Regions from separate parts of the Atlantibacter sp. genome, predicted to be linked through region 1. Evidence: predicted binding sites of a transcription regulator. Region 1 holds the regulator's gene; each other region holds the start of a gene.

Region 1 (8,076 bases):
GATGGTCAGCCGCTGCGCGTTCTGCTTGATAAAAGGCGCCACCGGAAGGTGCCAGGCTTGCAACATCGTATTTCCCCTCGGTCAATTTTTGACGCCACCATGCCATATCAGCGGCAAGCCGCCTTCCTCATTTTGCTTTTATTTGGGGGAGGAGTTAACAGGTGGAGAGACTGAGCGTAGAGCGAAAACAGCATCCCCGCCAGGCGGCGGGGATGGTAGGCATTATGCGGTAATACGGGTGCGCGCGTCGTGGCGGCGTTTAAACACCCAACCCACCAGCAGCAGGACAATCCACGCGAAACCGACATAGAGCGAGATGCGGGTATCCGGGTGATAGCCAATCAGGCCGATAATAAACACCAGGAAGATCAAGCCAACAATCGTGGTGGCGACGCCGCCCGGTACTTTAAATTTCAGCGCCTTGATCTCTTCGGGGGATAAGCGGCGGCGGAACCCGATCTGCGACAGCAAAATCATGATCCACACCCACACCGTGGCGAAGGTCGCCAGCGAGGCAATCACCAGGAACACGTTTTCCGGCATGATGTAGTTGAGATACACCGCCAGCAGCAGCGCGGCGGTCATCACCATCACGGTCACCCACGGCACGCCGTTACGCGAGGTTTTGGCGAAGACTTTCGGCGCGCTGCCCTGGTCCGCCATGCCGTGCAGCATACGGCCAACGCCAAACACGTCGCTGTTAATCGCCGACAGCGAAGCGGTGATCACCACAAAGTTAAGAATACCGGCAGCAAAGGTGATGCCCATATGCTGGAAGGTCAGAACGAACGGGCTGCCGTTGGTGCCGACCTGGTTCCACGGATAAATAGACATAATCACAAACAGCGTACCCACGTAGAACACCAGAATACGCAGCGGAACCGAGTTGATGGCGCGCGGAATCGACTTCTCTGGATCTTTGGCTTCGCCTGCGGTGATACCAATAATTTCGATGCCACCGTAGGCGAACATCACCATCTGCAACGCCATCACGGTGCCAATCCAGCCATTGGCGAAGAAACCGCCGTGGCTCCACAAATTACTGATGCCGGTAGGCTGGCCGCCGTTGCCGATGCCCCAGATAATGATGCCGATACCGGCGGCAATCATGATGATAATGGTGGCGACTTTAAAGAATGAGAACCAGAACTCCATCTCGCCAAACACTTTGACGCTCATCAGGTTGATGGCGCAGATAATCAGCACCACGCTCAGCACCCACACCCAGTGCGGCACGGTGGGAAACCAGACGCCCATGTAAATGCCGAAGGCGGTGACGTCGGCGATGGCGACAATCAGGATTTCGAAGCAGTAGGTCCAGCCAGTGATGTAGCCCGCCAGCGGGCCTAAGTTTTCCTGGGCATAACGGGAGAACGAGCTGGCCGCAGGGTTATGTACCGACATTTCACCCAGCGCGCGCATAATAATGTATGCCGCCACGCCGCCAATGATATACGCCAGCAGCACGCTCGGACCGGCCATTTTAATGGCGTCGGCTGAGCCGTAAAAAAGCCCGGTGCCAATCGCCGAGCCGAGCGCCATAAAGCGAATATGTCGTGTACTCAAACCGCGTTTGAGCGTAGTCCCGTTATCCATGTTGTTAAGTACCTGGTTACACAATAAAAAAACCACGGAGGGGGCTCCGTGGTTAAAATCTGTCCGGCTTTATTTAGTGCGCGGTGGAGGTCACTTGACGCCCCGCAGCGCGATCCCAAATAGCGGCAATCACCACCATCGCTACCGTCGGCATCAGCCAGGCCAGCCCTTGATCGGCCAGCGGCATTTTCTGCGTCCAGGCAGGCAACATGTCGCCCAGCGCTGAAGCCTTCACGCCGTCAATCAGGCCCAACAGCAGGCTGATTAACATTGCCGGTGCGATAACGCGGGTGGAATTGTGCCACCAACCGCGGGTAAAGCTCAACACTACCAGCACGATGCACGGCGGATAAATGGCCGTCAGCACCGGAATAGAAATCTGGATCAGGTGGCTCAGGCCCAAATTCGAGACCAGCATCGAGAAGCCGCCGAGAATAAACACCAGCGCGCGGTACGAGAGCGGCAGATACTGCGCGAAGAACTCAGCGCAGGCACAGGTCAGGCCAACCGCCGTCACCATACAGGCGATGAAAATCAACGCGGCCAGCAGGAAGCTGCCTGCGCCGCCAAAGGTGTGCTGCACGTAAGCGTGAAGGATTGCCGCGCCGTTAGCAGACTGATCGACCAGGCTCGCACTGTCTGAACCCAGGCGGAACAGAGCCAGGTACAGCAGGGTCAAGCCCACGCCCGCCATCAGGCCAGCCCAGACGGTATAACGTGTCAACAGACGTGCTTCGGTGACGCCGCGTGAACGCGCCGCATTGACGATAACAATACCGAATACCATTGCGCCCAGGGTATCCATGGTCAGATAGCCGTTAACGAAACCGTTAGAAAACGCCGCATGCTGGTAAGCGTCAGTGGCTACGCTGATATCACCTGCCGGCCACAGCAGAGCGGCAACCGCCAGGATGGTCAGCGCGATAATTTTCAGCGGCGCGAGGAAGTTGCCCACGGTGTCGAGCAGTTTGCCCGGATACAGGGAAACCAGGATCACCAGTGCGAAATAGATCAGGCTGTAGATAAACAGCGGCATCGGGCCTGCGCCCGTCAGCGGCGCAATTCCCATTTCAAACGAAACGGTGGCGGTACGCGGGGTGGCGAACAGCGGCCCCACGGCCAGGTAGCACACGGTCGCCAGCAGGATGCCCGCGCCACGGCCAATCGGCGTGCTCAGGCTGTCCACGCCGCCGCCGACTTTCGCCAGCGCGACCACGGTCAGTACAGGCAGGCCGACCGCCGTGATCAGAAAACCAATCGCCGCCGTCCAGACGTGTTCACCTGCCTGCAGGCCAACCATAGGGGGAAAGATGATGTTGCCGGCGCCTACAAACAGCGCAAAGGTCATAAAGCCCAGTGCGATGATGTCACGCGATTTCAGTTGATGGGTCATAAAGTCTAACTGCCTGTGGATGTGGTGTTGAAAAGAATGACGTTTAGGTTGCCAGCGCTGAGCGAAATAGCGTCGTTTCGTTATAAATCAGCGAAAAACACTTACCTGATGCCGTGGCGGAGAATAGTTTTTTGGATTACCACGAAATTACAGTGAGTCTGGCAACATCAGGTGCGCAATTTAAACGCTTATAACGTTTGAAGGCAATAAGGGATCTAAAAACCAGTAGATTATTCCACAATCGTGAAATGAGTTAGATATTCATACCAGAATCTTAAAAATGTTATGGCTTTTAATGCGAACAAAAAACAAACAACCGTCAAAAATAAGACAGTTATTCAGGAAACCAAACGGCAAAAGGGCCAGTTTACTGGCCCATGGAAACTAAGTTTTACAGCGGGTTTAGCTGATTTGCCGCACCGGGGCAGGATTTGCGATAAGCCGTTCCGGCAGCACAAAACTAAAGGTGGTGCCTTTAGCAGGCTGGCTCTCGATTTCAAGCCGCGCATCGTGGTGGCTGAGGGCGTGCTTAACAATCGCCAGCCCCAGTCCGCTGCCGCCAGTCTGGCGGGAACGGGCTTTATCCACCCGGTAAAAACGCTCGGTGAGACGCGGAATATGCTCCGCTGAAATTCCCGGTCCGTTATCCTGTACCGAAAACTTTGCTCCCTGCGGTGTGCGCTGCCAGGTTACGGTAATCGCCGTGCCTTCCGGGGTATGGTTAACCGCGTTATACACCAGGTTGGATATCGCACTGCGCAGTTGTTCATCATTGCCCAGCACTTTTAAATGACTGTCGACGTCAAATGTAAGCGTATGTCTTTTATGGCTTAAGGTTTGCGCCTCGCGCTCCACCACCCGCAACATCATCGGCACGTCAATTTGCTCATTCAGCACCAGCGCGGGCGCGGCCTCGATTTTCGACAGGGTCAGCAGTTGCTTGACCAGGCCTTCCATCCGGTGGGTTTGCTCGCGCATGGTATGGATGGCTTTCTCGCGCAGCGGGCCTTCGAGCGGTTTATCGTCCATCATTTCCAGATAGCCCTGGAGCACCGTCAGCGGTGTACGCAATTCGTGACTGACGTTAGCGAAGAAATTACGCCGTGCGCCTTCCAACTGGTGCATTTGCGTCACGTCGCGCGCCACCATTAATAGCTGTTCTTCGCTGTAAGGCATAACGCGGAATTCCAGGTGGCGGCCGTTATTCAGCACCAGATTCAGCGGGCGAGTAAACTGCCGCCCCTTTAGCCAGTTGGTGAATTCGGGGTAGCGCAGCAGGTTAAGGATGTTTTGACCGTTATCGTCCGGCCAGCGCAGCCCCAGCAGTTGCTGAGCCAGGCCGTTACACCAGAAGATATTGCCCTCTTCGGTGGTGAGGATCACCGCATCCGGCAAGGATTCCGCGCCGCTGCGAAAGCGTTTGATCAGGCTGCCCAGCTCGCGGCGGCGCTTTTTGTTCCGCAACTGCATTTGATGCAGGCCGTACAGCAGCGGGTCCCAGCTCCCCCGCCCCGGCGGCGGCGTCATGCTGCGATCGACCCAAATCCACCAGGAAAGGCGCATCAAATTCCAGAAATGCCAGACCAGCAGGCTGGTGACCGCCAGCAGCAGAAACCACGCCCAGTAACCAAAAATGGCCCCCAGAATCAGGGCCGGGATACAACACAGCACCAGCTCAAGGGCCAGCCTTTTCCATGACAGCCGTTCCAGCACGCGTCACTCTCCGGTTATCGTGATTAAAAACGACTTGAGAAGCGGTAGCCGGTTCCGCGAACCGTTTGCACCATACGATCGTGCCCGCTCAGCTCCAGCGCTTTACGCAGGCGGCGGATATGCACGTCCACGGTTCGGTCTTCCACATACACGTTGGTGCCCCAGACGTGATTAAGCAATTGCTCGCGGCTGTAAACCCGCTCCGGGTGGGTCATAAAGAAGTGTAACAGTTTGAATTCGGTGGGGCCCATATCGAGAGGGTTTTCGCCAGTCATCACGCGGTGGGAGCTGGGGTCGAGGCTCAGCCCCTGCATTTCGATCACCTCCTCCACCGCCATCGGGGAGATGCGGCGCATCACGGCTTTGATCCGCGCCACCAGCTCTTTCGGGGAGAACGGCTTGGTGATGTAATCGTCCGCGCCGGTTTCCAGCCCGCGCACCCGGTCTTCTTCTTCACCGCGCGCGGTCAGCATCATGACCGGGATATCGCGGGTCAGCGCTTCGCGTTTGAGATGTTTAATAAACTGAAGCCCGGAACCGCCCGGCAACATCCAGTCCAGCAGGATAAGGTCGGGCCAGGGTTCGTTAAGCTGATTCACCGCGGTGTCATAATCTTCCGCTTCAACCGGCTGGAAGCCATTTTGTTCGAGTACGAAGCACACCATCTCACGGATTGGCGCTTCATCTTCAACGACCAGGATACGTCTCGCCATGATTAGCCCTGTCAAATTAAGTCGAATTTTCTGAATGCGGCGCCATTATGCGTCAGTTTTATGACAGATTTATGAAAAAGATGACGGTCTTATGACCCATCAGTTTGCTGTATAAATCTGACCTCAGGACAGTGAAGTATAAGGAGGGTTATAATCCCCCTTTCGCTTTTACGCCACAGGGAATGACGATGCGCATCCTCCACACCTCAGACTGGCATCTCGGTCAAAATTTTTATACCAAAAGCCGCGCGGCGGAGCACCAGGCCTTCCTGACGTGGCTGCGCCAGACGGCGGCGGAGCAGCAGGTGGATGCCATTATCGTCGCCGGGGATATCTTTGATACCGGTTCGCCGCCGAGCTACGCCCGTGAACTGTATAACCGCTTCGTGGTGGATCTCCAGCCGACCGGCTGTGAGTTAATCGTCCTGGCGGGCAATCATGATTCGGTTGCGACGCTCAACGAATCCCGCGAACTGCTGGCCTGCCTGAATACCCGGGTGGTCGCCAGCGCGCAGCGTGATCCTGAAGGCCAGGCATTGATTATCAATAAACGGAATGGCGAGCCGGGCGCGGTACTGTGCCCTGTCCCGTTTTTACGCCCGCGCGACATCACCAAAAGCCGCGCCGGCGAATCGGGCAGCGATAAACAACTGCAACTGCTGGACGCCATTACCCATCATTACCAGGAGTGCTTTGAAGCCGCCTGCCAGTTGCGCGGCGAACGCGCGCTGCCGGTTATCGCAACCGGCCATTTAACCGCGCTGGGCGTCACTAAAACCGACGCGGTACGCGATATTTACATCGGCACCCTCGACGCGTTCCCCGCCAGCCATTTCCCGGCGGCGGATTACATCGCCCTGGGCCATATTCATCGCGCCCAGGCGGTGGCAAAGAGCGAACATATCCGCTATTGCGGCTCGCCGATCCCGTTAAGTTTTGATGAAACCGGCAGTGAAAAAGTAGTGAATCTGGTGGAGTTTTCCGGCGCATCGCTGGCGAAAATCACCCCGCTGGCAGTACCGGTTACCCAGCCGCTGGCGATGATCAAAGGCACGCTGGCGCAAATCGAGCAGCAGCTTGAGCAGTGGCGCGACGCGCCCGCCGAGCCGAAAACCTGGCTGAATATCGAAATTGTCAGCGATGATTTCCTGCACGATATGCAGCGCCAGATCGTTGCCATGACCGAAAATCTGCCGGTGGAAGTGATCTTACTGCGCCGTAACCGCGAGCAGCGGGAACAGGCTATCGCCCGGCTGGAAACCGAAACCCTGAGCGAACTCAGTGTAGAGGAAGTGTTTGAGCGCCGCCTGCAAAGCGAAGCGCTGGAAGAGGATGAAGCCGCCAGGTTGAGGACGCTGTTCGCCCAAACCCTGGAGACGATGCAGCAGGAGGAAAACGCATGAAGATTTTGAGCCTGCGTCTTAAGAACCTCAACTCCCTGAAGGGTGAATGGAAAATCGACTTTACCCAGGAGCCGTTTTCCAGCAATGGACTGTTTGCTATCACCGGGCCAACCGGCGCGGGGAAAACCACCCTGCTTGATGCCGTTTGCCTGGCGCTGTATCACAAGACGCCGCGCCTCAACACCATCTCCCAGTCGCAGAATGATTTGATGACCCGCGACACCGCCGAGTGTCTGGCGGAAGTGGAATTTGAAGTTAAAGGCGTGGCCTATCGCGCGTTCTGGAGCCAGTATCGCGCCCGCTATCTGCCGGACGGCAAACTACAGCCACCCCGCGTGGAACTGGCCCGTAGCGCCGACGGGAAAATTCTGGCGGATAAAGTGAATGACAAGCTCGATGCCGTTGCCACATTAACCGGGCTGGATTATGACCGTTTTACCCGCTCGATGATGCTCTCGCAGGGGCAGTTTGCCGCATTCCTGAACGCCAAAGCCCAGGAGCGCGCAGAGCTTCTCGAAGAACTGACCGGCACCGAGATTTACGGCGTGATTTCCGCGCGGGTTTTTGAGCAGCATAAGCAGGCGCGTATCGATCTGGAAAAACTGCAATCCCAGGCGCAGGGCGTAATGTTGCTCAATGATGAGCAGCGCCAGCTGCTTGCGGAAAGTTTGCAGGCGCTTACTTCAGAAGAGCACGCGTTGCAGGCGCAGCACCAGCGCAACCAGCATCACCACCAGTGGTTAAGCCACAAAGCGCAGCACGAGCGCCATTGCCAGCAGGCGCAAACCGATCTGGCGCAGGCGCAACAGGCTCAGCTCGCGGCACAGGCCGATATCGCCAGGCTGGAACAAGCCCTGCCCGCCGAGAAACTGCGCCCGCTGTGGCAGCAGCGCCGCGACCAGCGCCAGGCGCTGAAACGGACGCAAACCCAGCGCGATGAAGTAAATGCTCGCTTACTTAATGAGAAGCAGCGCCGCCAGCAGATCCGCGCCGCCATCGCCCAACGCGCTGCTGATTCACGGTCAGAACTGGAGCAGATAACCGCGCTGATGCAAACCCACCACCGCTGGGGCCAGTGGCAAAACGAACTGGCTGGCTGGAAATTCGCCTTCGCTGAGCGCCGCCGCGACGGAAGCCGGCTCGGCGAACTGCGTGCCGCGTTGGATCAGGTAAAGAAAAAACAGGCGCTGCTAGCCCCCGTCACGCTGACGCTGACGCCTGAAGAACTGAGCAGCCAGCTACAACGCGCCGCCGCCCA
Region 2 (8,076 bases), on a different contig from region 1:
ATCCGGGCAGAATTACTCAATACCCAGAAAATCGACAATCTGTGAGAAATAATCTTCAAAGCCCACAAAGGCATGATTACCCCCGTCAATCACGGTCTGCCGGCAGGAAGCGTAGTAAGCCACTGCCTGGCGATAATCAAGCACCTCGTCCCCGGTCTGCTGGAGCAGCCAGATCAAATCCGGCGCTTCCAGCGGGTCGATTTGCATGACTTTGAGATCGTAAATATGGCGTGACTCTAGCACATATTGCTGCCCGGTGTAGGGGTTCTCGTTTTGGCCTAAATAGTCGACCAGCAGTTCGAAGGGGCGCACCGCCGGGTTAACCACCACCGCTGGCAGCATAAAGCATTGGGAGAGCCAGGTGGCGTAATACCCACCGAGAGACGAGCCCACCACCGCCAGTTCTTCGCCGCCGTGCTCCAGCACCAGCGACTCCAGCAGTTCCGCCGCATCGGAGGGAAACGGCGGCAGTTGCGGCACGATCATCTTAATCGCCGGGTGGTGGTGTTCAAGCCAGGCTTTAAACAGGGTTGCTTTCGCAGAGCGTGGCGAACTGTTGAACCCGTGCAGGTAGAGAAGCGTGGACATCAGTAGCCTTCAGACGCGGTATCAGGATTGAACTGCGTCCCCTCAAGGCGTTCGACCTGGGTGGTCAGCGTACCGTCGGCATACAGCTCCAGCCAGCGCCAACCGGGGGCGATGGTATCCAGGGTAAAGTTCGCGCAATGGGGTTTGAACTGGACGCAGGTGGACGGTGTCGCCAGCAGACGGCGGCCATTCCAGTCGAGATCCTGTTCCTGGTGGATATGCCCGCACAGCAGGTGGCGCACATTCGGAAAACGGCGTAGCACCGCGTCCAGCTCACCCGCGTTACGCAAGCTGTGTTGATCCAGCCAACTGCATCCTGCCGGTAACGGATGGTGATGAAGCAGTAACAAGGTGAACCGCTCGGCGTTTTCCGCCAGCTTCGTTTCCAGCCAATCCAGTTGATATTCGCTTAACTCACCGTGCGGAACGCCGAACACCTGGCTGTCCAACAGCAGGATCTGCCAGTTGTCGCCGCACAGCACCTGCTTCGCCGGGGAGATGCCCGCATCCTGAAGCGCGCTGAACATGGCGGGCTGGAAATCATGGTTGCCTGGCAGCCAGACGCAGGGCGCAGAAAAGACGGCGATACCCTGCGCGAAGTGCTGATAAGCCTCCGGCGTATGATCCTGCGCTAAATCGCCGGTCGCAACGATCAGGTCGCACGGGCGCTGCTGTGCCGTGATAGCCTCCAGCACAGCCTGATAACTACTCCAGGTATTGACGCCCAACAGCGTTTCGCTTTTTTGCGCGAACAGGTGGGTATCGGTAATTTGTAAAATCCTGACGCTCGCCCCATCCGCAACAGGAAGATTCAACAAACGTTCCAAAGGGTGTCCTTAGGTTTCACGACGCTAACAAACCGGAACCGCCATCGCTCCATGCGCCAGGCAGTAGCGCAACCAATCAGCAAGAAACTGGTTAATCTGATGCTTTTCATCGCGTTGATGCAACTTTTTATTCGGGTAATCATAACGTGCTTTGAAGCGAAAGATCTGCTGGCTTGAACACACTTCCGCCACCATCGCGTCATGATAGAGCCGCACCGACATTGACGGCAGGCTCCAGTAGCTAATAGCGGGCACGGTCTGTTTGATTTCCACGAGCGTAGTGTAGCGGGTGGATTCGAGAATCGTTAATCGGTATTGCGCGCTGCCGACTTGATAGCTCACTGTTTCGCCCACTGCATCCGTTCGCGGCAGTAAGCGGCGCAAAATTGCAAAATTTGTTTCGCAAAGGCGCATCATTTCTGGAAAGTCGGGGGTATAGCGCTTCATATTCAGGTGTTCCACTCTTGACGTATTTCTTGATAGTGCAGTTGCAGCCAGAGCAGTGCGATGACTGAGGCTGCGTTATCGATTTTCCCCTCTTTAACCCACTGGTATGCCTGTTCCCGGCTTACCACATGAACACGAATATCTTCGTTTTCTTCCACCAGGCCGTGTATACCTTCGGCCTGCGTGGCATCCACTTCACCCACCAGAATCGATAACCGCTCGCTGGTGCCGCCAGGGCTTGCGAGATAGTTCAATACTGGCTTCGTGCGTCCCACCACCAATCCTGCTTCTTCCATGGCTTCGCGACGCGCCACTTCCTCCACGCTTTCGCCAGGTTCAATCATCCCGGCGACCAGCTCCAGCAACCATGGGGTGTCGCTGGTGTCATACGCGGCGATACGGATCTGCTCGATCAGCACCACTTCATCGCGCACAGGGTCAAAGGGTAGCAGGACTGAAGCATGACCGCGCTCAAAAATTTCACGCCGCACTTCGCCGCTCATTTCACCATTAAAAAGGCGGTGTCGAAAACGATACAGATCTAACGAAAAAAAGCCGCGGTACAGTTTTTCCCGTGCAATAATTTCTACATCGTTTTTTGTAAAAGTCACTGCACGATCGTCTGGTTTACTCATGATCAAAGCCTGTTATAAATGAGGATGGTGGTGAACGTATTCAACTCAGTTTACCTGTCGTTATAACGCCAATATGGTAGATTGATGAAATTTAATGGCATAAGGCACAGAAGGCCAATCTTCACATATCGCGGATTCTGCTAAAATCGGCGACAATTTTCGACTTCTGTCAGCGCTAATAAACAAATTCTGCTTCACAACAAGGAATGCAAATGAAGAAACTGCTCCCCATTCTTATCGGCCTGAGCCTTACCGGATTCAGCGCCATGAGCCAGGCAGAAAACCTGTTACAGGTTTATCAGCAAGCACGTTTGAGCAACCCGGACCTGCGTAGATCCGCCGCCGATCGTGATGCCGCATTCGAAAAAATCAACGAAGCTCGCAGTCCTTTATTACCGCAGCTCGGCCTTGGCGCAGACTACTCTTACAGTAACGGTTACCGCGATGCGAATGGCGTTAACTCCAACACCACCAGCGCATCGCTGTCGTTGACCCAGACCATTTTCGATATGTCGAAATGGCGTCAGCTAACGCTTCAGGAAAAAAGCGCCGGGATTCAGGACGTCACTTTCCAGACCGATCAGCAAACCCTGATCCTGAACACCGCGACCGCGTATTTTAACGTGCTCAGCGCGATCGATGCGCTCTCCTTTACCGAAGCGCAGAAACAGGCGATTTATCGCCAGTTAGACCAGACCACCCAGCGTTTTAACGTGGGCCTGGTGGCGATCACCGACGTGCAGAACGCCCGTTCTCAGTACGATAACGTGTTGGCGAACGAAGTCACCGCCCGTAACAACCTGGATAACGCGCTGGAACAGCTGCGCCAGGTGACCGGCAACTATTATCCGCAGTTGGCTTCGCTGAACGTGGACGCGTTCAAAACCGCGAAACCGGATTCAGTCAACAATCTGTTGAAAGAAGCGGAAAACCGCAACCTGGCGCTGTTGCAGGCGCGCCTGAGTCAGGATTTGGCCCGCGAGCAAATCCGCCTGGCGGAAACTGGCCATATGCCGACAGTGGGTTTGACTGCATCGACCGGCATTTCCGACAGCTCTTACAGCGGTTCCGCGACCAATACCGCCCAGTATAACGACAGCAACGTTGGTCAGAATAAAGTGGGCATCAATTTCTCCCTGCCGATCTACAGCGGCGGCGCGGTGACGTCCCAGGTTAAACAAGCGCAGTACAACTTTGTGGGTGCCAGCGAGCAGCTTGAAAGCGCACACCGCAACGTGGTGCAAACCGTGCGTTCGTCTTTCAATAACATCAATGCCTCTATCAGCAGCATCAACGCCTATAAACAGGCGGTGGTTTCTGCCCAGAGTTCATTAGATGCGACAGAAGCCGGTTACGAAGTGGGTACCCGTACCATCGTCGATGTGCTGGATGCCACCACTACGCTGTACAACGCGAAGCAGCAGCTCTCCAGTGCCCGTTACAACTACCTGATTAACCAGCTGAATATTAAATCCGCGCTGGGAACGTTGAACGAGCAGGATCTGCAGATCCTCAACAGCAACCTGGGCAAACCGGTTTCTACCACGCCTGAAATCGTGGCACCGGAAAACTCCCGACAGGATGCCGCTGCGGATGGCTACGCCACCACCAGCGCGCAGACCCAGCCAGCCGCTCAGCCAGCGAGCGCGTTGCAACCTGCCTCCGCAACGCAGAGCAACAGTAAAAATCCGTTCCGCAATTAAGCCTGCGACGGGGGGTGTGAATCACCCCCCGAAACTTCGTAAGGCAACGTAAAGATCCGCGCCCGGCGCGCCCGCCGCTTTAATTTCGACCGTTCATCCTCTATCCTTTGAAGTTAATTCTTTGCATTATCACTGGGTTCAGGAAGATAAAATGAAACGGACAAAATCCATCAATCATGCGACGTTTCGCAAAAGCTTTAGCGCGCGCCACTTAACTCCGGTTGCATTGGCGGTCTCTGCCGTGTTTATGCTCGCGGGTTGTGAAAAGAGCGATGAGACTGTCTCGCTTTATCAGAACGCCGACGACTGTTCGGCCGCTAATCCGGGCAAAAGCGCCGAATGTACTACGGCTTACAATAATGCCCTGAAAGAAGCCGAGCGCACCGCGCCAAAATACGCCACCCGCGAAGACTGCGTGGCGGAATTCGGTGAAAACCAGTGCCAACAGGCCCCTGCTCAGGCGGGCGTTGCGGGTGAAAACCAGGCGCAGGCCCACAGCGGCGGCAGTTTCTGGATGCCGTTAATGGCGGGCTACATGATGGGCCGCATGATGGGCGGCGGCGCGGGCTTCGCGCAGCAGCCGCTGTTCAGCTCGCGCAACCCGGCAAGCCCGGCGTACGGTCAGTACAACGATGCCAGCGGCAAGAGCTATGGCGCAGCGCAGCCGGGCCGTACCATGACGGTTCCAAAAACGGCGATGACACCGAAACCGGCGACCACCACCACCGTGACCCGTGGCGGCTTTGGCGAGTCAGTGGCGAAACAGTCCACGATGCAGCGTAGCTCGGCAACCGGCACCTCCAGCCGTTCAATGGGTGGTTGATCGATGGAGCGGATTGCCATTAGCGAGCGCCCGGACTGGCGCGAAAAAGCCACCGAATACGGTTTCAACTTCCACACCATGTACGGCGAGCCGTACTGGTGTGAGGACGCTTATTACCAGCTGACGCTCGGCCAGGTGGAACGCCTGGAAGCCGTTACCGCCGAACTTCACCAGATGTGTTTGCAGGTGGTGGAGAAAGTTGTTGCCAGCGATGCCCTGCTGACCAAATTCCGCATCCCGAAACACACCTGGGAATTTGTGCGTCAGTCCTGGCGCAGCCAGCAGCCGTCGCTCTACTCGCGTCTCGATCTGGCCTGGGATGGTGTCGGCGATCCAAAGCTGTTAGAGAACAATGCCGATACGCCCACCTCGCTGTATGAAGCGGCGTTTTTCCAGTGGATCTGGCTGGAAGATCAAATCAATGCAGGCAAGCTCCCGGCCAACAGCGATCAGTTCAACAGTCTGCAAGAAAAGGTGATCGCGCGTTTCGCGGAGCTGAAAGAGCAGCACGGCTTCAACCTGGTACATTTCGCCTGCTGCCGTGACACGGTAGAAGATCGCGGTACGGTGCAATATTTGCAGGACTGCGCCGCAGAAGCAGGCGTGGCGAGTGAGTTCTTATATATTGACGACATCGGTCTGGGCGAGAAAGGCCAGTTTACCGATCCGCAGGATCAGGTGATCAGTAACTTGTTCAAGCTGTACCCGTGGGAATACATGCTGCGCGAGATCTTCTCCACCAAGGTGGAAGACGCGGGCGTACGCTGGCTGGAACCAGCCTGGAAAAGCATTCTCTCCAACAAAGCGCTGCTGCCGATGCTGTGGAAAATGTTCCCTGACCACCCTAACCTGCTGCCCGCTTATTTCGCCGAAGACGATCACCCGCCAATGGACAAATACGTCGTGAAACCGATTTTCTCCCGCGAGGGTGCCAACATCACCATTATTGAAAACGGTCAAACGCTGGAAAAAGTCGAGGGGCCGTATGGCGAGGAAGGCATGATCGTGCAGCAATTTTATCCGCTGCCGAAGTTTGGTGACAGCTATACGCTGATCGGCAGTTGGCTCATCAACGATCAACCTGCCGGGATCGGCATCCGTGAAGATCGGGCATTAATCACACAGGATCTCTCGCGCTTTTATCCGCATATCTTTATCGAGTAATACCAAGGGCGCGAATGACATCGCGCCTTTTTTTAACCGACCTGCACTGACAGCATACTCAACGATCCCATCTCGATACCGTCCACCGGCACCGTGACCGGCTCGCTGCCATCCCACGCGCCCAGCACATACAGCAACGGTAAAAAATGCTCCGGCGTCGGGTTGGACAGGTTGCCTCCTTCCTGCTGGAGAAAGTTCACCAGCGGATGCTGCTCTATCGGCCCTTGCCAGGTGAGATTCGCTTTTACCACATCGTTAAACGCGGTCGCCCACGGATATGGCGTATTTTCACCATGCCAGCGGGCGGTACGCAAGTTGTGAACGACGTTGCCGCTCGCCACCAGCATAATGCCTTCATCACGCAGCGCCGCGAGTTTTCGGCCCATTTCGAAATGCCAGGCGGCAGGTTTAGTGCTGTCTATACTCAATTGCACCATTGGAATGTCGGCATCCGGGTACATCTTAATCAGCACGCCCCATGAGCCGTGGTCAAACCCCCAGGCCTCCCTGTCGAGCGCGACAGGCACCGGTGCGAGCAGATCGACCAGTCTCTGCGCCAGTTCCGGTGAACCCGGCGCCGGGTAGTGAGTGTCATACAGCGCCTGCGGGAATCCACCAAAATCATGGATGGTTTTGGGCTGTTCCATGGCCGTCACGCCGGTCCCTCGGGTGAACCAGTGGGCAGACACCACGACGATCGCTTTTGGACGCGGCAACGTTGTGCCCAAAAGCCGCCAGGCCTGAGTATACTGGTTGTCTTCCAGCACGTTCATCGGGCTACCGTGGCCGAGAAACAGTGCAGGCATACGCGAAACGTTCATGGTGTTATCCTTTGGTCTTCGGGGTAATGTTGATGGAGTAACCTTACGCCGATTCGGGAAAAGAAGAACTCAGATAACCATGATGGAGATCATCAGGAAATTTGAATGTAAGTGTGATGTAAATCCGCTGACCACGCGTCGATTTTCATCGGCGGGTTCTTTAAGCTTTGAGCATCATAAACCCAAGGAGCTGTTGATGTCGGTCCCTCTTATATTGACTTTACTGGCTGGCGGAGCCACGTTTATCGGCGCGCTGCTGGGCGTTATCGGCCAGAAGCCGTCGAACCGGCTGCTGGCGTTTTCGCTGGGTTTTGCCGCAGGCATTATGCTGCTGATTTCCCTGATGGAAATGCTGCCTGCCGCGCTGCGCGAAGAAGGGATGTCGCCGATGCTGGGCTACGGCATGTTTATTGTCGGCCTGCTGGGTTACTACGCCCTGGACCGGATTTTGCCGCACGCCCATGCTCAGGATCTGCTGGATAACGATCTCCAGCGCGCGCCGCGTAACCTTAAACGTACTGCGCTGTTGCTGACGCTCGGCATCAGCCTGCATAACTTCCCTGAAGGTATCGCCACCTTCGTGACGGCCAGCAACAACCTCGAATTAGGGTTTGGTATTGCCCTTGCCGTCGCCTTGCACAATATTCCTGAAGGACTGGCGGTTGCCGGGCCGGTATACGCCGCGACAGGCTCCAAATACAAAGCGATATTCTGGGCGGGTATTTCCGGGATGGCGGAAATTTTAGGCGGCGTGCTGGCCTGGCTGATCCTCGGTTCACTGGTGTCGCCAGTGCTGATGGCGTCGATTATGGCAGCGGTGGCGGGAATTATGGTGGCGCTTTCGGTGGATGAGTTGATGCCGCTGGCGAAAGAGATCGATCCGAATAACAACCCCAGCTACGGCGTGCTGTGCGGGATGTCGGTGATGGGTTTAAGCCTGACGCTGCTGCAAACCAGCGGAATTGGCTGATCGTTTTCTCTGGATGTAAAAAAGCCCGGTTGATGTCACCGGGCTTTTTATTATCTGACAAGATTAGCTGGCTTTACGCTCGTGCTTCTGACGGTAAG
Region 3 (8,076 bases), on a different contig from region 1:
GGTCTTGATGATCGCCATCACCAGGCGCAGGTCGCTGGCGGTGGGCTGGCGTTTAGCAATGATGCGCACGCAGGCTTCATCAATGGCGACTTCCATCATGTTGACCTGCTGGTCGCCGTCAATAACGCGCTTCGCCAGCTCGCCGTCCTGATTGTGCATAGCGGTAATTGCGTCAGAGAGCTGTTGTTCCACCAGCCCGCCCATCGTCATCACCTGGGTGCGGATATGTTCCAGCTCCGCATTAAACTGACCGGAAATATGTTTGTTGAGATTCAGATTGTCCATGGTTAACTCCCCATCAACCGTAGCGGCCAGTAATGTAATCTTCCGTTTGCTTCATCTTCGGCTTGGTAAAGATGTCATCCGTGTTGCTGAACTCGATCAATTCGCCAAGATACATAAACGCAGTATGGTCAGAACAACGCGCTGCCTGCTGCATGTTGTGCGTCACGATAACCACGGTGTAATCCTGCTTCAGCTCGGTGATCAACTCTTCAATACGGCCCGTTGAGATTGGGTCGAGCGCCGAACAGGGTTCATCCAGCAACAGGACTTCCGGGCGGATGGCAATACCGCGCGCGATGCACAAACGCTGCTGCTGACCACCTGAGAGAGAGTACCCACTCTGGTGTAATTTATCCTTGGTTTCATTCCATAATGCGGCTTTGGTCAAAGCCCACTGTACGCGCTCGTCCATATCGCTGCGCGACAGCTTTTCAAACAGGCGGACGCCGAAGGCGATGTTGTCGTAAATCGACATCGGGAACGGCGTCGGCTTCTGGAAAACCATCCCGACTTTAGCGCGCAGCAGCGCGATGTCCTGGGCGTGGTTCAGGATGTTTTCACCATCCAGCAGGATCTCGCCTTCCGCGCGCTGCTCCGGGTAAAGCTCAAACATTTTGTTGAAGGTGCGCAGCAGCGTGGATTTGCCGCAGCCTGACGGGCCGATAAATGCCGTCACTTCGTTTTTGGCGATATCCAGACTGATATTTTTCAGGGCATGGAATTTCCCGTAATAGAAGTTCAAATCACGAACCTGAATTTTACCGGGGGTGTGTTCAACCATACTCATCGTCTTCTTTTCCTCATCGACGCCGCATCCGCCGCGCCGCAGTAATTAACCGTGTTTGCTCTTCGCGAACAGTACGCGCGCAAGGATGTTCAGTAACAGGACGCAGAGGGTAATAATCAGTACCCCGGCCCAGGCCAGCTGTTGCCATTCGGCGAACGGGCTCATGGCGAATTTAAAGATGGTCACCGGCAGGTTAGCGATAGGCTGCATCATATCGGTGCTCCAGAACTGGTTGGACAACGCGGTAAACAGCAGCGGAGCCGTTTCACCCGCAATACGCGCTACTGCCAGCAGAACGCCGGTGATAATCCCGGAGACCGAGGCTTTCAGGGTAATTGCGGAAATCATCTTCCACTTCGGCGTGCCCAATGCATAGGCCGCTTCACGCAGGCTATCCGGCACCAGCTTCAGCATGTTCTCGGAGGTACGGATAACGATAGGAATTTGCAGCAGCGCCAGCGCGATCACGCCAGCCCAGCCGGAAAAGTGCTCCATCTGCGCCACTACGATGGTGTAGACAAACAGGCCGACCACAATCGATGGTGCGGAGAGCAGAATATCGTTAATAAAGCGGATCACTTCGGCGAGCCAGGATTTACGGCCATATTCGGCCAGATAAATACCCGCCATGATGCCCAGCGGCGTACCAAATACGGTCGCCCACAGGATCAGTAACCCACTGCCCGCCAGGGCGTTGGCCAGACCGCCGCCAGCGGTATTCGGCGGCGGGGTCATTTCGGTGAACAGCGCCAGCGACATCCCGTCAAAGCCGCGGGTAATTGTCGAGAACAAAATCCAGATCAGCCAGAACAGGCCGAAGGCCATGGTGGCCATCGACAGCGTCAGGGCAATGCGGTTTTTAGCGCGGCGACGCGCCTGCATTTTGCGGCGCGATTCCGCCAGTTCCTGAGAGGATTGCAATTCGATGGTCGCCATTAGCGTGCCCCCTCGTTTTTCGCCAGACGCATAATCATGACTTTAGAAATCGCCAGCACAATAAAGGTAATCACGAACAGGATCAGGCCCAGTTCCATCAACGCTGCCACGTGCAGACCGGATTCCGCTTCGGCGAATTCGTTGGCCAGCGCGGAGGTAATACTGTTGCCCGGCATATACAGCGAGGCGCTGTCGAGCTGGTAGGTGTTGCCGATGATAAAGGTCACCGCCATGGTTTCGCCCAGCGCGCGGCCCAGCCCGAGCATCACGCCACCGATCACGCCGTTTTTGGTGAACGGCAGCACGATACGCCAGATCACTTCCCAGGTGGTGCAGCCGATGCCGTAGGCCGACTCTTTCATCATCACCGGCGTTTGCTCAAATACATCACGCATTACCGCGGCAATGTACGGAATGATCATGATGGCGAGGATGACGCCTGCGGCCAGGATACCGATACCGAACGCCGGGCCGGAGAACAGCGCGCCAACAAACGGAATAGTGGAGAGCACATTGCCCACCGGCTCCTGGAAATAAGTGGCGAACAGCGGGGCGAAGATAAACAGGCCCCACATGCCGTAAACGATACTCGGAATAGCCGCCAGCAGCTCAATCGCGATACCCAGCGGGCGCTTCAGCCAGTTTGGGGCCAGCTCGGTCAGGAACAGGGCGATACCAAAGCTCACCGGCACCGCAATCAGCAGGGCGATAAACGAGGTTACCAGGGTTCCGTAGATCGGCACTAATGCGCCGTAGATGTCATTCGGGGCATCCCACTCTTTGGTCCACAGGAATGAGAAGCCGAATTTTTGAATGCTTGGCCATGAGGAGATGACCAGGGACACGATAATGCCGCCCATCAGCAATAGCACAATCAGCGCAGCCAGTTTTACCAGCGCGCTGAATATCATGTCACCGTTTTTCCCCGGAGGGGTAAATGCAGGCTTAGTGGCAGCCATAATTCACTCTTTTGTCAGAACCCTGAAAACCGGCATTATCGCCAGTTTTCAGGGTATTGCCATTACCCATTGTCAGTCGGCCGGAAATTTCTTCCCACCGACTCAGGGGCAAATCAGTACAACGCTTTACCGCTGCTGTCTTTCACGTTGGTTTTCCATGCAGCACGAATCTGCTCAACCACGCTGTCCGGCAGGCTGGCGTAATCCAGGTCATTGGCCTGTTTCGCACCATCTTTAAAGGCCCAGTCGAAGAACTTCAGCACTTCAGCACCCTGTTCCGGTTTCTTCTGCTCTTTGTGAAGCAGGATGAAGGTGGTGGAGGTAATCGGCCACGCCTCGTCACCTTTCTGGTTCGTCAGGTCCTGCGCGAAGGATTTGCTCCAGTCCACGCCTTTAGCAGCGTTAGAGAAGCTCTCTTCGGTCGGGCTGACCGGTTTGCCGTCAGCGGAAACCAGTTTGGTGTACGCCAGGTTGTTCTGCTTAGCGTAAGCGTATTCTACATAGCCGATAGACCCTGGCAGACGCTGTACGAAGGCGGCGATGCCGTCGTTGCCTTTACCGCCCAGACCGGTCGGCCAGTTTACGGTAGAGCCTGAACCTACTTTGGATTTCCACTCTTCGTTAACTTTCGCCAGGTAGCTGGTGAACACGAAGGAGGTACCGGAACCGTCAGCACGACGCACCACGGCGATGTTCTGAGACGGCAGTTTCAGGCCAGGGTTGAGTTTAGCGATCGCTTCGTCATCCCATTTTTTGATTTTGCCCAGGTAGATATCACCCAGGGTTTTACCATCCAGCACCAGTTCACCGGATTTCACGCCCTGAAGATTCACCGCCAACACCACACCGCCAATCACGGTCGGGAACTGGAACAGGCCTTCCTGCTGGAGTTTTTCGTCGCTCAGCGGCGCATCAGAGGCACCAAAATCAACGGTATTCGCAATGATTTGCTTAACGCCGCCGGAGGAGCCGATACCCTGATAGTTCACTTTGCTGCCCGTGGACTTCTGGTAGGTATCTGCCCATTTGGCATACACCGGCGCAGGGAAGGTTGCACCGGCGCCAGTCAGGCTCGCCGCAGCATTAACGGCAAAAGCGCTCATCGATAAGGTCGCGGCGACAACAGTTGCGACGGTGGTACGCATAACTTTCATAATGTCTCCTGCTGGATCGTAATTCATTGTTTAGTGGCTACGATGAGCAAAATAGGACACTTTGGTGACAGTTAAATGTACGAATTATGACAGTTTTATGACAAGGGAAATCTCATGAAATTATCAACCAGAAAAACTCTATTTATCAAAGACATAATCACAATTATGACAGCGCTATTGCCGTAAAATTTTATTTTTGTGACAAGATTAAAGGTAGTTCGGGATGACGCATTGTCATAAAAAAACGGGGATTTTTTTGGATAAAAACCAGCCAAAAAAGAAAGCCTCACCATGACAGTGAGGCTTGCGGGATTATTCTACAGTAACGGATTTTGCGAGGTTACGCGGCTGGTCTACGTCGGTGCCTTTGATCAGCGCCACATGGTAGGCCAGTAACTGCAACGGAACGGTATAGAAGATCGGCGCAATCACCTCTTCCACATGCGGCATCTCGATGATGTGCATGTTGTCGCTGCTGGAGAAACCGGCATCCTGATCGGCGAAGACGTACAGCTGGCCGCCACGGGCGCGCACTTCTTCGATGTTAGATTTCAGTTTTTCCAGCAGTTCGTTGTTCGGTGCCACCACAATAACCGGCATATCGGCGTCAATCAGCGCCAGCGGGCCGTGTTTCAGCTCGCCAGCGGCATAGGCTTCCGCGTGAATATAAGAGATCTCTTTCAGCTTCAGCGCGCCTTCCAGGGCGATCGGATACTGATCGCCACGGCCCAGGAACAGGGCGTGATGCTTGTCGGAGAAATCTTCCGCCAGCGCTTCGATGCGCTTGTCCTGGGACAGCATCTGCTCGATACGGCTCGGCAATGCCTGTAGGCCGTGCACAATATCGTGCTCGACAGAGGCATCCAGGCCCTTCAGGCGGGCCAGCTTCGCCACCAGCATCAACAGCACCGTTAGTTGAGTGGTGAAGGCTTTGGTAGAGGCCACGCCGATTTCGGTGCCCGCTTTGGTCATCAGCGCCAGATCGGATTCACGCACCAGCGAAGAGCCCGGAACGTTGCACACCGCCAGCGAGCCCAGATAGCCCAGCTCTTTAGACAGGCGCAGTGCTGCCAGGGTATCGGCAGTTTCGCCAGACTGAGACAGGGTAATCATCAGGCTGTTGCGGCGTACCGCAGATTTGCGATAGCGGAATTCAGAGGCGATTTCGACATCGCAGGAGACGCCCGCCAGCGCTTCGAACCAGTAGCGCGACACCATACCGGAGTTATAGGAGGTGCCGCAGGCCACGATCTGGATATGCTCAACCTGCGAGAGCAGATCGTTAGCCTGAGGGCCGAGCTCGCTTAAATCCACTTCGCCGTGGCTGATGCGCCCGGTCAGGGTGTTTTTGATCGCGTTCGGCTGCTCGTAGATCTCTTTTTGCATGTAGTGGCGGTAAACGCCTTTGTCGCCCGCGTCATATTGCAGGTTGGATTCGATATCCTGACGTTTAACTTCTTCGCCTTTGTTATCGAAGATGGTGACGTTGCGGCGAGTCACTTCCGCGATATCGCCTTCTTCCAGGAAGATAAAGCGACGGGTCACTGGCAAAAGCGCCAGTTGATCGGACGCGATAAAGTTTTCACCCATACCGAGGCCGATAACCAGCGGGCTACCAGAACGCGCGGCCAGCAGCACGTCCGGATTGCGGGTGTCGACGATAACGGTGCCGTATGCGCCGCGCAGTTGCGGGATAGCGCGCAGAACCGCATCACGCAGGGTGCCGCCCTGCTCCAGCTCCCAGTGCACCAGATGCGCGATGACTTCGGTATCGGTCTGGGAAGCAAATTCGTATCCGCGCGCCTGCAACAGCTCGCGCAGCGGCTCATGGTTTTCAATGATGCCGTTGTGAACAACCACAATGTGATCGGACACATGCGGGTGTGCGTTAATTTCCGACGGTTCGCCGTGGGTCGCCCAACGGGTATGGGCAATGCCCGTACCGCCATGCAGAGGCTGTTCCTGTGCGGCTTGCGCCAGCATCTGAACTTTGCCAAGACGACGTAAACGCGTCATCTCTCCGCTGCTGTTGATAACCGCAAGTCCCGCAGAGTCATAACCACGGTATTCCAGACGGCGTAATCCTTCGAGAAGGATTTCTGCAATATCACGCTGCGCGACTGCGCCAACAATTCCACACATAGTTTTGTTTCCTGATAATGGCGATATGCCATAGGTTGTCAGTCGACCTTTGTTGCTCTTTTCGAGCGCCCCGAGCCTTGTAGAGAGTGGGGTTATTATTGTGGTACTGCTTTTGGGGCGGAGGAATTATGGCTTCCTCTCACCCCGGCCTCGCTTTACAGCAAGGATAATTATTTTTTCTTCACCGGACGCTGCCAGCCCTGAATATGGGTCTGCTTCACGCGGCTGATGACTAATTCATTTTCTTCGATATTACGGGTAACCGTGGTGCCCGCGCCGATGGTCACGCCGCGCGCTACGGTTACCGGCGCAACCAGTTGCGTGTCGGAACCGACAAACACATCGTCGCCAATAATGGTTTTGTGTTTATTCGCGCCATCGTAATTACAGGTAATGGTGCCCGCGCCAATATTCACATTCGCGCCGATTTCCGCATCGCCTAAATAGGAAAGATGGCCGGCTTTGGACCCTTTACCGAGACGCGCTTTTTTCATTTCCACGAAGTTGCCAACATGCGCGCCTTCTTCGAGTTCCGCGCCGGGACGCAAACGCGCAAATGGACCGATGGTACAGGCGGCATCAAGTCGCGAATCTTCTACTACAGAGTAAGCGCTGATTTCACAGTCATCGCCAATCACGCTGTTTTTAATGATACAGCCCGCAGCGATTTTTACCCGGTTGCCCAGGATAACGTTGCCTTCGATAATCACATTAGTATCAATTTCAACGTCGCGCCCGTGGGTTAATTCGCCACGCAGATCGAAACGCGCCGGATCGCGCAGCATCACGCCTGCCAGCAGCAATTTTTCTGCCTGTTCGGACTGATACACACGCTCAAGACGCGCCAGCTGCAGGCGGTTATTCACGCCTTCCACTTCGCTTAAGCGGTCAGGATGTACGGCGGCGATTTCGCGCCCTTCCTGCCAGGCGAGGGCGATAATATCGGTAATGTAATATTCGCCCTGGGCGTTATCGTTAGTCAGTTTTGACAGCCAGCGTTTTAAATCCGCGCCGTTGGCAATCAAAATACCGGTATTGATTTCATTAATCTGGCGCTGTTCGTCGCTGGCGTCTTTATGTTCAACAATGCCCGTTACCTGCCCGTTTTCACGAGTAATACGGCCATAGCCGGTCGGATCGTCAAGTTTGACCGTCAACAGGCCAATACCGCCTTGCGGTTTAGCATCCTTCAGGCGCGCCAGGGTATCGGTAGAAATCAGCGGTACGTCGCCGTAGAGCATCAGAATGTCTTCGTCATCCGCGAAGAACGGCGCGGCTTGCTGCATAGCATGGCCGGTTCCCAGTTGCTCGGCCTGCAAAACCCAGTTCACGGCATCATTATTCAGGGTTTGTTTAAGCAGATCGCCGCCGTGGCCGTATACCAGATGTACACGCTGGGCACCGACCTTTGTCGCCGCATCAATCACATGCTGCACCATCGGCTTGCCGGCAAGCGTGTGCAACACTTTTGGAAGATCGGAATACATGCGGGTGCCTTTGCCTGCGGCAAGGATAACCACGCTCATCGCACTGTTCGCCATACGCGTCCTGTCTCTGTAAAGTGAGTGAAGTAAAACGATTTACGTTTGAAAATTCTACATATTTTTCGCGGTAAAATGGATTGCCGTTATTTTACGCGGTTAATGTGAATTTTGCTTTATTGGCTATTTATTTAGGGTGTAATGTCCCGTCAGCCGCTGCTTTTTAAGTGCGTAATTCATTGCCATAGCGCATTTGGCGCACTTAGTTTTTAATAAAAAATATCCGGCGAATGAATATATTTGGATTCTCCCGGCAAAGAATAGCGGATTTT

The links. Region 1 encodes PhoB, which activates phosphate uptake and scavenging genes when phosphate is short. Its sites were predicted from a motif close to CTGTCATAAAACTGNCNNAT; they were not measured.
Region 2: nudF (ADP-ribose diphosphatase) is a predicted target of PhoB. The motif match lies at 2,569-2,588, and genes of this name have one in related genera.
Region 3: pstS (phosphate ABC transporter substrate-binding protein PstS) is a predicted target of PhoB. The motif match lies at 4,206-4,225, and genes of this name have one in related genera.

What each region holds. Positions count from the first base shown of each region.
Region 1 covers NZ_DAMBQK010000033.1:1,977-10,052, reverse strand. The annotation lists gene malZ (maltodextrin glucosidase) at 1-66, opposite strand, end outside; gene proY (proline-specific permease ProY) at 223-1,596, opposite strand; gene brnQ (branched-chain amino acid transporter carrier protein BrnQ) at 1,670-2,989, opposite strand; gene phoR (phosphate regulon sensor histidine kinase PhoR) at 3,392-4,702, opposite strand; gene phoB (phosphate response regulator transcription factor PhoB) at 4,726-5,415, opposite strand; gene sbcD (exonuclease subunit SbcD) at 5,604-6,818, shown strand; gene sbcC (exonuclease subunit SbcC) at 6,815-8,076, shown strand, end outside.
Region 2 covers NZ_DAMBQK010000006.1:77,933-86,008, forward strand. The annotation lists gene yqiA (esterase YqiA) at 13-588, opposite strand; gene cpdA (3',5'-cyclic-AMP phosphodiesterase) at 588-1,415, opposite strand; gene RT120_RS08095 (DUF1249 family protein) at 1,440-1,862, opposite strand; gene nudF (ADP-ribose diphosphatase) at 1,865-2,497, opposite strand; gene tolC (outer membrane channel protein TolC) at 2,710-4,200, shown strand; gene RT120_RS08110 (DUF1190 family protein) at 4,352-5,023, shown strand; gene RT120_RS08115 (glutathionylspermidine synthase family protein) at 5,027-6,187, shown strand; gene ygiD (4,5-DOPA dioxygenase extradiol) at 6,220-7,008, opposite strand; gene zupT (zinc transporter ZupT) at 7,205-7,978, shown strand; gene ribB (3,4-dihydroxy-2-butanone-4-phosphate synthase) at 8,042-8,076, opposite strand, start outside.
Region 3 covers NZ_DAMBQK010000026.1:26,280-34,355, reverse strand. The annotation lists gene phoU (phosphate signaling complex protein PhoU) at 1-285, opposite strand, end outside; gene pstB (phosphate ABC transporter ATP-binding protein PstB) at 299-1,072, opposite strand; gene pstA (phosphate ABC transporter permease PstA) at 1,118-2,008, opposite strand; gene pstC (phosphate ABC transporter permease PstC) at 2,008-2,967, opposite strand; gene pstS (phosphate ABC transporter substrate-binding protein PstS) at 3,081-4,121, opposite strand; gene glmS (glutamine--fructose-6-phosphate transaminase (isomerizing)) at 4,434-6,263, opposite strand; gene glmU (bifunctional UDP-N-acetylglucosamine diphosphorylase/glucosamine-1-phosphate N-acetyltransferase GlmU) at 6,434-7,804, opposite strand.